DNA from 2 places in the Tetragenococcus halophilus genome. Region 2 is predicted to be linked to the other one. Evidence: a T-box and tRNA genes for the amino acid it is inferred to sense, from the RefSeq annotation. Region 2 holds a T-box; the other holds one or more tRNA genes.
What was found. A T-box is a leader RNA that pairs with one kind of tRNA and senses whether it is charged. The one in region 2 lies ahead of serS (serine--tRNA ligase), so its partner is inferred to be a tRNA-Ser.

Region 1: it has a tRNA-Ser gene. The T-box ahead of serS (serine--tRNA ligase) is inferred to sense a tRNA for this amino acid. The anticodon was not compared.

What each region holds. Positions count from the first base shown of each region.
Region 1 covers NZ_CP012047.1:1,700,827-1,706,310, forward strand. Annotated here, with positions in the region: gene dnaE (DNA polymerase III subunit alpha) at 1-1,206, opposite strand, end outside; gene AC806_RS08080 (YjzD family protein) at 1,322-1,504, shown strand; gene AC806_RS08085 (NCS2 family permease) at 1,636-3,072, opposite strand; gene AC806_RS08090 (Cof-type HAD-IIB family hydrolase) at 3,326-4,129, shown strand; tRNA gene AC806_RS08095 (tRNA-Ser) at 4,303-4,390, shown strand; gene AC806_RS08100 (TetR/AcrR family transcriptional regulator) at 4,582-5,163, opposite strand.
Region 2 covers NZ_CP012047.1:2,358,513-2,363,996, reverse strand. Annotated here, with positions in the region: gene serS (serine--tRNA ligase) at 44-1,315, opposite strand; T-box leader at 1,374-1,577, opposite strand; gene AC806_RS11440 (sensor histidine kinase) at 1,612-2,781, opposite strand; gene croR (response regulator transcription factor CroR) at 2,771-3,460, opposite strand; rRNA gene AC806_RS11430 (16S ribosomal RNA) at 4,053-5,484, shown strand, end outside.

The sequences.
Region 1 (5,484 bases), 660 kb from region 2:
ATTTTGTCCATACTTTTGCTTTACATATTGTAAAACCTCTCCTCTTTTATTATCAGGTATATCTAAGTCAATATCTGGCATTGTATTACGTTCAGGATTTAGAAAACGTTCGAACAATAAATCATACTTAATTGGATCAACATCTGTAATAGACAAGACATAAGCAGTTAAAGAACCCGCTGCTGAGCCGCGTCCTGCGCCAGTTACAATTTTATTTTCATGTAAAAAGTCCATAACATCCCAAACAATCAGAAAATAATCATCAAAACCCATTCTGTGGATAACTGAAAGTTCATAATCCAAGCGTTCTTGATAACGAGCGTCAACTTTTGCAACTCGTTGGGGGAGTTTTGTTTCACACAGCTCTTTTAAATACTGGCTAGCACTTTTATGATCTTTTATAGGATAATGTGGTAACAGTTTTTGATGTAAAGGAATTTGTGCCTGACAATTTTTTGCAATCATTTCAGTTTTTTGCAAAGCTTGGGGTGCATTTGTTTCATACCAAGCTGCCTTTTTTTCGGCTGCTTCTAAATTTTTAAAAGAAGTAACTCCTTGCATCTCTTGTTGGAGATTTTCTATTTGTTCCCCTTCTTTAATATGATGCATGACTTTTACTGAAAAAGCTTCCTCTGGATAAAGTGAATCTATCAATTGATAAGCAGCCGCTTGTACTCCTTGCTGTTGCATCCATTCATTCATTTCATCTGCTAAAGCTTCTTGATAAGCAACACCATAAAAGAGCTGATCTTTTCCAATGGTTGCTTGCAACGCAGACACTCTATTTTTAGCTATTTTTTCGTCTTCAAAACGTAATTCAGTTAATTCATTTTCAACAGGTAAAATAGCGAATAAGTCGGTTAAGGAAGACTCTTCTAATAAAACTTGTGTCCCGCTCATTTTTTGGCTTGATAAGTGCATAAGCTTTTTGTATCCTTGGTTATTTTTTGCAAATAAAAAGATTTCATGCTCTTTTTGAGTTTGTTGGGAGTAATATTCAAGTAACAATCCGATCACCGGATGTATTTGTTCCCTTTGACAAGCCTTTACAAAGGCTAAAGCACCATAAAGATTATTCCTATCTGTAATTCCTAGATACTTATAGCCCATTTTTTTCGCTAATTGAACATATTGGGGAATTTTGATCGTACTTTGTAATAAAGAGTAAGATGACAATGCTGTTAAATGTGAAGCGCTCAATTTCATGTCTCCCTTAAAAATTATGTAGTAGAAGCGTAAAGTTGAAATGTTTTCACTTTACAAGTTTTTAAATTATGATAAACTGAAACCGAATATGTAAGTATTGAAAGAAGGTGTAGCAATGCGCTACCTTATCACAATTATTTGGTCTTTAATTTTAGGACAGGTTGTTGGTTTTTTGGGCAGTGCGCTAACCAGCACAAACTATGATTTTACCTTGACGGCAATTTGTTCTGTCATTGTCGGTATCATCGTTATAGTTATAGGATCAATCGCTTATCCTAATAAAAAACAAACACACTAATCACTAAAAACCCGTTACTCTTTTTATTGTAACGGGTTTTTTATTCTTTTCAAGCAATTGTTTCTGATTTTAAATTCTTGTACTACTTTATGAGAAATAAAGAATCTTTCAAGACTTCTTATTTCCAAATTTTAAAGTACAGCTAAAATAATAAAATTTAAGATAAACAATAGATCAATGACCCATAAGATAGAAGAAACTTCTTGTGTTTTACCTTTAACAATTTTTACAATCGTATAAAAAATAAATCCAGCTGCAATACCGTAAGAAATACTATAACACAACCCCATAAATATTGAGGCAAAAAAAGCAGGTACTGCATCTTCTAATCGAGTCCAATCAATGTCTTTAAAAGAAGAAAGCATCATAATTCCTACTAGCACTAAAGCAGGAGCCGTTGCTTGGGCAGGAACAAGTGCTATTAATGGAGAAAATAGACTACTCAAGGCAAACATAACCGCTACAGTGACAGAAGTTAATCCGGTTCTTCCACCAGCACCAATTCCAGCTGCCGACTCAACAAAAGTTGTGGTATTTGAAGAGCCAAAAACAGATCCAATCGAAGTAGCTACCGCATCTGCAAATAGCGCACGATCCATCTTGGTATTCATCCCTTTACTATCTTCTAAAGCATCTTCATCTTCTTTTGAAAAAATGCCCGTACGTCGACCTGTGCCTATAAATGTACCGATTGTGTCAAAGGTATCAGATAAACTAAAAGCAATGATGGTCATAATTACCTGTGGGATTTTAGCTGAATCATTAAATAACGATTGCATCCCCTCTTGTCCAAAAGCTGCGCCAAATGTTGTACCTAACTCATTGATTGACTGCATTAGGGAATTCGCTTGCCAATCAATCGTACTTAAATCAACAACCCCCATAAAAATCCCAATAATAGTCGTACTAACAATTCCAATTAATACTGCTGCACGAACATTGGCTACTACTAAAATCGTCATTAAAGCTAAACCAATCAAAGCTAAAAGCATAGGTGCATTATCAAAATTTGATAATGCAGGAACAATGCCTCCATTAATATCGGCGCTCATTATCTCTCCATTTTCTACTGTAGCGTCAATAACCGAATCAGAGTCAGCTGAAAAAGTGAGTAAATTAGCGTTTTTCAAGCCAGAATAAGCCACGAAAATTCCGATTCCACCACCGATTGCATGTTGCATAGTCTCAGGGATAGCCCGAATGATTAATTTACGAATTTTTGTTACTGTAATAAAGATATTAATTAAACCACAAATAAATACCATCGCTAAAGCTTGTTGCCAGCTATACCCTAAACCAAAAACCACTGTATAAGTAAAAAAAGCATTTAACCCCATCCCAGGAGCTTGGGCGTAAGGTACATTAGCAAATAACCCCATGACTAAAGTTCCAATAATTGCAGCAATGATCGTGGCCAAAAATACCGCCTGAAATGGCATGCCTGCCGCTGATAATATTGTAGGGTTTACAAATAAAATATAACTCATAGCAAAAAATGTTGTTACTCCCGCCATGAGTTCTGTTGAAACGTTTGTCCCATTTTCTTTTAACTTGAAAAACTTCTCCATTCCCTCTTTCACTCCTCATATAATTATCATGTTCAAGAAAAATAAGAACACTTTCTAAACTTTAACTTTACTTTGAACAACTATTGATTATAGAGATATAAAATCAACAATTCAATTAAAACTTAACAAAATTAATTCTTCTAAACATAAATGTTCGTATTTTATCGAAATATACAGAGGACTTCTATTAACAATTTGTAAAAGAGAATATTTATGGTAGACTAGATGAAAATCATTAACAAGGGAGATTTTTATGACAAAAAAGTTAATCGCTCTAGATTTAGATGGTACAACATTGAATAGTACTTCGTTGATCAGCACTAAAACAGCACGGATACTACAAAAGGCTAGAGATAAAGGACATGTTGTAAGCATTGCAACCGGTCGTCCTTATCGCATGAGCGCCCACTATTATCAACAGTTAAAATTAGACACTCCCATGGTCAATTTTAACGGAGCATTAGTTCATAAACCTCAACAAAAATGGGCGTATGAAAAAGAGTATTCTATCCAAAGAGAGATCGCTTTTGAAATTCTTGCGCAAAAAGAAAAACTACATTTAGACTTCATCGCAGCCGAAAATCGAGAGAATTTTTTTATCGACAGCCTGCAAAACTTTCAAAAGGACTTCTTTGCCGCAGATACTGCTTCTGATGCCAACCTATTTTCTCAATTAAAAAATAATCCGACTTCTGTCATGCTTAAAACAAAAAACGAATATTCAAGCTTTGTTGTTGAAACGTTGACAAAACAATTTGCAGATGACATTGAAGTGCGTACTTGGGGCGGTCCTAACGCTGTTTTAGAAGTAGTGCCTAAAGGTGTGCAAAAAACGATGGCAGTATCAGTGGTAGCCGAATCAATGCAAATTAAACAAAAGGATATTATCGCCTTTGGTGACGAACATAACGATGTTGAATTACTTGATTATGCGGGTTGGGGCGTTGCAATGAAAAATGGCACAGAACAAGTCAAAAGTGTTGCCAACGACATTACAGACAAAACCAACGATGAAGACGGTATGGTCGAATATTTAGAAGACCTGTTAGCTATCTAATTGAAAAATAATAGCAATCTAGTAGAATCACTTATTGAGTGAAAAATAAAAGACTCTGCTAGATTGCTTTTTCTATAGGTTATAGTCATGATAAAAACTTTCAGCTGAAATGTTTCAAGAAAATAAAAAATGACTCTTGCATTTTTATAAAAAAATGAGAAAATATTATTTGCGGAGAGTTGGCAGAGCGGTAATGCACTGGACTCGAAATCCAGCGAGCCGTACAAAAGCGGTGCACGGGTTCAAATCCCGTACTCTCCTTCCCTCAGGGCAGAAACGTTGATAAAATAGCGTTTCTGCCTTGTTTTTATTTATTGACCCCGTTTTTGACTACGTTAAACTTAAATGATTTCTTTTTTTCAAAAATAAAAAAGCTTAGATAAGGTCATGCCAGCAATTAAAGCGCATACATTCGGCCTTTATCTAAGCAAAAAGATGGGTTGTTAGTTTTTTTACTTCTTTCCGCCACTTAAATTAATATCTTCATAATTACTTTCTAAAATAACATTTACACTGTTTTCTATAATAGTAATCGTTTGTTGGCGTGACGGGACAATAACTTTTGACAACATCAAGGTAGCTAGCCCGGTAATCGTAATCCATGTACCGTGAAAAAGAGCTTCAATATATTCTTCAGATAAGTTCTGATATTCTTTTTCCTGCAGAAGTGTTTCCTTGATAAAATGATAAGAAAGATCATACATCGCTTTACCGCCACCTTTTTCATCAAGGTACATCGCCATAAATAAACGCGGGTTCTTTTGTGCAAAATCAATATAATTAATACTAATATCTATTACTTTATCTCCAGTATGTTCCACACTAAAAACCTTTTTTGTCAGATCGTCAAAGATTTCTTTGATCAAGGTCTGCTTTAAATCTTCCATATTATCAAATTCTAAGTAAATCGGCTGCGTAGACACACCCATTTGGTTTGCCACATTTCGTGCTGTAAAGTTACTAAACCCATCCTTTTCAATCAGCTCATAAGCAGCTTTTAAAATATGTTCTCTTGTATATACTTTATGTCGCATAACATAGCCCCCCTTCTTTTTCTTTACGCCCGTATACTGTTATTTTAACCGACAAATACAATTTTTTAAAGGGATTTATATACGTTTTATAAAAACGGTTATTTGTGTATAATCAACTATTGTTACAGTAAAATTCACATTTTTCTTTTACTTACCTTTTTTATTTCAATCAACAGACTTATTTAACATAAGTAGTATGAGCTTCCTTGTTTAATCACTAAAATCTTTCTTGTAAGTCCCTAGGCAAACAGATAGAATGATGGAAGAGGTTTTTGTATTTTTTATAAGTATTATTGTTTATTTGTTAGACAAGGAGAATAA
Region 2 (5,484 bases):
AAAAGACGCGACAAAATAATTAACGTTGTCGCGTCTTTTGTGTTTATCCAATTTTAGTCATGCCGCCCATGTAAGGTACGAGAACTTCAGGAATTGTTACAGAACCATCTTCATTTTGATAATTTTCTAAAATAGCAGCTACTGTACGACCTACTGCCAAACCAGAGCCGTTTAATGTGTGTGCATAATGGAGTTTACCTTCTGTATCGCGGTAACGAATCATTGCACGCCGCGCTTGAAAATCTTCACAGTTTGAGCAAGAACTGATTTCTCTATAAGTATTTTGTGCTGGAATCCATACTTCAAGATCATAAGTTTTTGCTGCGGAAAAGCCCATATCTCCTGTAGATAAAGTCATTACTCGATAAGAAAGTCCTAATTTTTGTAGGATAGATTCTGCGTCAGCTGTCATTTTTTCTAACTCATCATAAGAATGCTGGCTATCTGAAAACTTAACCATTTCTACTTTATTAAATTGATGTAAACGGATCAGGCCTCGAGTATCGCGGCCAGCACTTCCTGCTTCTGAACGAAAAGCTGGGCTTAAGGCAGTGAAATAGACTGGTAATTGACTTACATCTAAAATCTCGTTGCTATAGTAATTTGTTAGAGGAACTTCAGCTGTCGGGATCAAAGTTAAGCCACTATCTTCTAACTGAAAGACATCTTCAGTGAATTTAGGAAACTGGCCAGTACCAAACATCGCTTGACTATTGACTGCATAGGGAGTAATCATTTCTGTATACCCTTGTTGGTATACATGTTGGTCTAACATAAAATTGTATAGTGCACGTTCTAGACGAGCGCCCAGTCCTTTGTAGTAAACAAAACGGCTACCAGAAACTTTTGCTCCTCGTTCAAAGTCGAGTATATTTAAGTTTTCACCAATCTCCCAATGATTTTTAGGTTCAAAAGAAAAAGTTTGAGAAGCTCCCCATTTGCGAATCTCGACATTGTCCTCTTCATCTTTTCCAACGGGTACACTGTCATGAGGGAGATTAGGTAAAGTTGTAGCGATGGTGTTTAATTTTTCGTCAATTGTTGCAATCTCTTTATCCAACGCTTTAATTTTGCTACCTACTTCACGCATTTCAGCGATTTGTTCAGAAGTATCTTCTTTATTACGCTTTGCTTGCGCAATTTTTTCGGATACATTATTACGATTCTTTTTCATTTCTTCTGTTTCCACTAACAAACTACGGCGTTTTTTGTCCAAACGGAGAAATTCGGTTAGCGTTTCTTCTGGAACATCCCTAGTTTGTAATTTTTCTTTTACTTGTTCGAAATTCTCACGAATCATTTTAATATCTAACAATATTTTTTCCTCCTTAAAAATTATAAAATAAAAAAACTATTTCATCCTAAGCGAGTATGCTTGGGACGAAATAGTTTGCTTCGCGGTGCCACCCAAGTTCGGCTAAATTGCCGCACTTGACTCTTGTAACCAAAGAGTGCAGGTTCTTTTTTTAAAAGAAACATTAAAAACTGGATTCTACCGTTTTTCTTTACTGATTCACACCTACCATCAGCTCTCTGAAAAGAATAAACGATATACTAGGTTTTTTGCTTGTTGATATGACGCTTTTAGCATAGCTGAAAAAAATTGTTTCGTCAACTAGAAGATTGATTATTACCAACTAACGGTAGATGGATAATAAATGAAGTCCAATCGGGATTAGACTTGGCATAAATATAACCACCATGCAAAGCAACAATGCTTTGAGCAATAGCTAATCCTAAGCCGGTCCCACCTGTTTCTTGTGAGCGTGATTCTTCCACGCGATAAAAGCGATCAAATAAAGAATCTAATGATTGTTTGGGAATCATTTTACCATTATTTTTCACTGAAATAACAGCTTCAGTGCCCGTTTTTTCAAGTTGGATAACTATTTTATCAGCACCTTCACCATATTTTAAAGCATTTGAAAGTAAGTTATTGAATACACGGACTAGTTTTTCTGTGTCGCCTTCCATTTCAAGTTGCTGAGGTTGTGCAGTTGTTTCAATGCTGATCCCCTTATTACGTGCTTCAAGTTCAAAGTCAGCAGCGAGTTGCTCTATTAATTGAACCATATCAAAGGTGACTAAAGTGACCGGACTACTTGGTTGGCGAGCTTTAGTATACTCAAATAAATCGTCTACCAGAGATTTCATCTGCTTTGTTTTGACAAAAGCAGTATGAGTATATTTTAATAACTCTTCTTCTGAATGATACTGCCGGTCTTCAATCAGTCCCAAATAACCTATGATTGAAGTTAAAGGTGTCCTGATATCATGACTGATATTTGTTATCAGTTCATCTTTTGACTTTTCAATACGCCGCTCTTCTTCAATAGCTGTTACTGTACTATCTACTAAACCATTAATACTATCAACTAAACGTGCTAGGTCACCACGTAGTTCAAAAGGAATACGATGCCCGTAATTTCCATTTGCAATATAATGAAGCTCGCTAATAATATGACGTTGTTGCATTTGACGGTAACGACGAATTAACCGCCAATATAAGAAAATAATATCTAAGATAAGTAAAACAGGAATTAAGATATTTTTTCCACTAAGAAAGATATCTGTATTAAGATTTCTTACAAAACTCGTTCGTGATTCAAAAACTGCTTCGTTTAAAGCTGGTGTATTACTTATTATAGAAGAAAGCATCACCAATATTGCTATATTAACAATAATCAACAAAATAATTGTAACGATTGCTTCAACGAATAATTCACTAATTTCTTTTGAGGTAAGAATAACTTTGTTTTTTGGTTCTTTTTTATTTCGCATCGATCTTGTAGCCAACTCCCCATACGGTTTGAATGATTTTTTCTCCTCCAGTGGCTTCTTCAATTTTATCACGCAAGTGGCTCACATGTACCATGACTGTTTTTGCCGAGACGACACTTTCTTGTTTCCAAACACGTTCAAAGATTTCATCAGCACTGAAAACGCGATTTGGATGTGAAGCCAACAAGTAAAGAATACCAAATTCTAAAGCAGTTAACTGAATTTCTTTTCCACCAATGGTTCTTACTTCATGAGAGTCCCGGTTAATAACCAGTGAACTAATTTCTAAAATATCAGGTTGTTCTGAAGATATTTGTGTTTGTGTTCTCCTTAGTAAGGATTTAACACGAGCCATAACTTCCAATGGATTGAATGGTTTTGTCACGTAATCGTCGGCACCAGCGACTAACCCTTTAATTTTATCCATATCTGTAGTTTTAGCGGTTAATAATATGATTGGAATCTGCGACTCTTTCCTTAATGTTTTAACAATTTGCATTCCATCTAATTCTGGCATCATAATATCTAAAATGACCAGTTCTATATCAGAAAGAGTATGTATCTTGGAGAGTACTTCTTTCCCATCGTAGGCTACAATGGGTTCATAACCTTCATTGTGTAAATAGATACTTAATAATTCAACAATTTCTTTATCATCATCGGCAACTAATATTTTCATTTAGAGCCCTCCTTTTATAATTAAAGGTAATTCTTAATTACATTTTACCAAAAAACGAAACAATTTGATAAATTTATACTTATTCTTTAGAGAATAATAGAAATTATTTGTACAAGAATTTAAAAAAAGCGAACATTGTTATTCAAAAAGAAGGAATTTTAACCAAATTTTTTATTGGAAACGAACAAAAGTCAGCTATAAAATAAAAGAAAGCGAAATAACTAGAAACGTTGGCAGAAAGACATTTCGTTGTTGACGGATCGTTATTTTATTGGTATATTATATTTTGTCTTCAGGCAAGCCATTATCTTTAAGTTAATAAATAATAAGACATTTCTTTTTAAAAAAAGAAAATAAAATAAAAATTAGCTAACTTGCAAAAAGATATTGACAAACACTTGTCGAATTGATAAGATATAAAAGTTGCTACGGCAACAAGCAGTAGACCTTTGAAAACTGAACAAAGCAAGCAAACGAACCAATGTGTCGGGCGCTTCTTTGAAAGAAGAAGCAACCAAGCAATAAACGCGAACAACACGCGAGCAAAAAGTTGAAGAGCTAAGTACGATCAACGGTGTTGATCGATCAAATTCAAGATGAGAGTTTGATCCTGGCTCAGGACGAACGCTGGCGGCGTGCCTAATACATGCAAGTCGAACGCTGCTTAAGAAGAAACTTCGGTTTTTTCTTAAGCGGAGTGGCGGACGGGTGAGTAACACGTGGGGAACCTATCTATCAGCGGGGGATAACACTTGGAAACAGGTGCTAATACCGCATATGGCTTTTTTTCACCTGAAAGAAAGCTCAAAGGCGCTTTACAGCGTCACTGATGGCTGGTCCCGCGGTGCATTAGCCAGTTGGTGAGGTAACGGCTCACCAAAGCAACGATGCATAGCCGACCTGAGAGGGTGATCGGCCACACTGGGACTGAGACACGGCCCAGACTCCTACGGGAGGCAGCAGTAGGGAATCTTCGGCAATGGACGCAAGTCTGACCGAGCAACGCCGCGTGAGTGAAGAAGGTTTTCGGATCGTAAAGCTCTGTTGTCAGCAAAGAACAGGAGAAAGAGGCAATGCTTTTTCTATGACGGTAGCTGACCAGAAAGCCACGGCTAACTACGTGCCAGCAGCCGCGGTAATACGTAGGTGGCAAGCGTTGTCCGGATTTATTGGGCGTAAAGCGAGCGCAGGCGGTGATTTAAGTCTGATGTGAAAGCCCCCAGCTCAACTGGGGAGGGTCATTGGAAACTGGATCACTTGAGTGCAGAAGAGGAGAGTGGAATTCCATGTGTAGCGGTGAAATGCGTAGATATATGGAGGAACACCAGTGGCGAAGGCGGCTCTCTGGTCTGTAACTGACGCTGAGGCTCGAAAGCGTGGGTAGCAAACAGGATTAGATACCCTGGTAGTCCACGCCGTAAACGATGAGTGCTAAGTGTTGGAGGGTTTCCGCCCTTCAGTGCTGCAGTTAACGCATTAAGCACTCCGCCTGGGGAGTACGACCGCAAGGTTGAAACTCAAAGGAATTGACGGGGGCCCGCACAAGCGGTGGAGCATGTGGTTTAATTCGAAGCAACGCGAAGAACCTTACCAGGTCTTGACATCCTTTGACCGCCCTAGAGATAGGGTTTCCCCTTCGGGGGCAAAGTGACAGGTGGTGCATGGTTGTCGTCAGCTCGTGTCGTGAGATGTTGGGTTAAGTCCCGTAACGAGCGCAACCCTTATTGTTAGTTGCCAGCATTGCGTTGGGCACTCTAGCAAGACTGCCGGTGACAAACCGGAGGAAGGCGGGGATGACGTCAAATCATCATGCCCCTTATGACCTGGGCTACACACGTGCTACAATGGGAAGTACAACGAGCGCGCCAAGCCGCAAGGCCGAGCGAATCTCTGAAAGCTTCTCTCAGTTCGGATTGCAGGCTGCAACTCGCCTGCATGAAGCCGGAATCGCTAGTAATCGCGGATCAGCATGCCGCGGTGAATCCGTTCCCGGGCCTTGTACACACCGCCCGTCACACCACGAG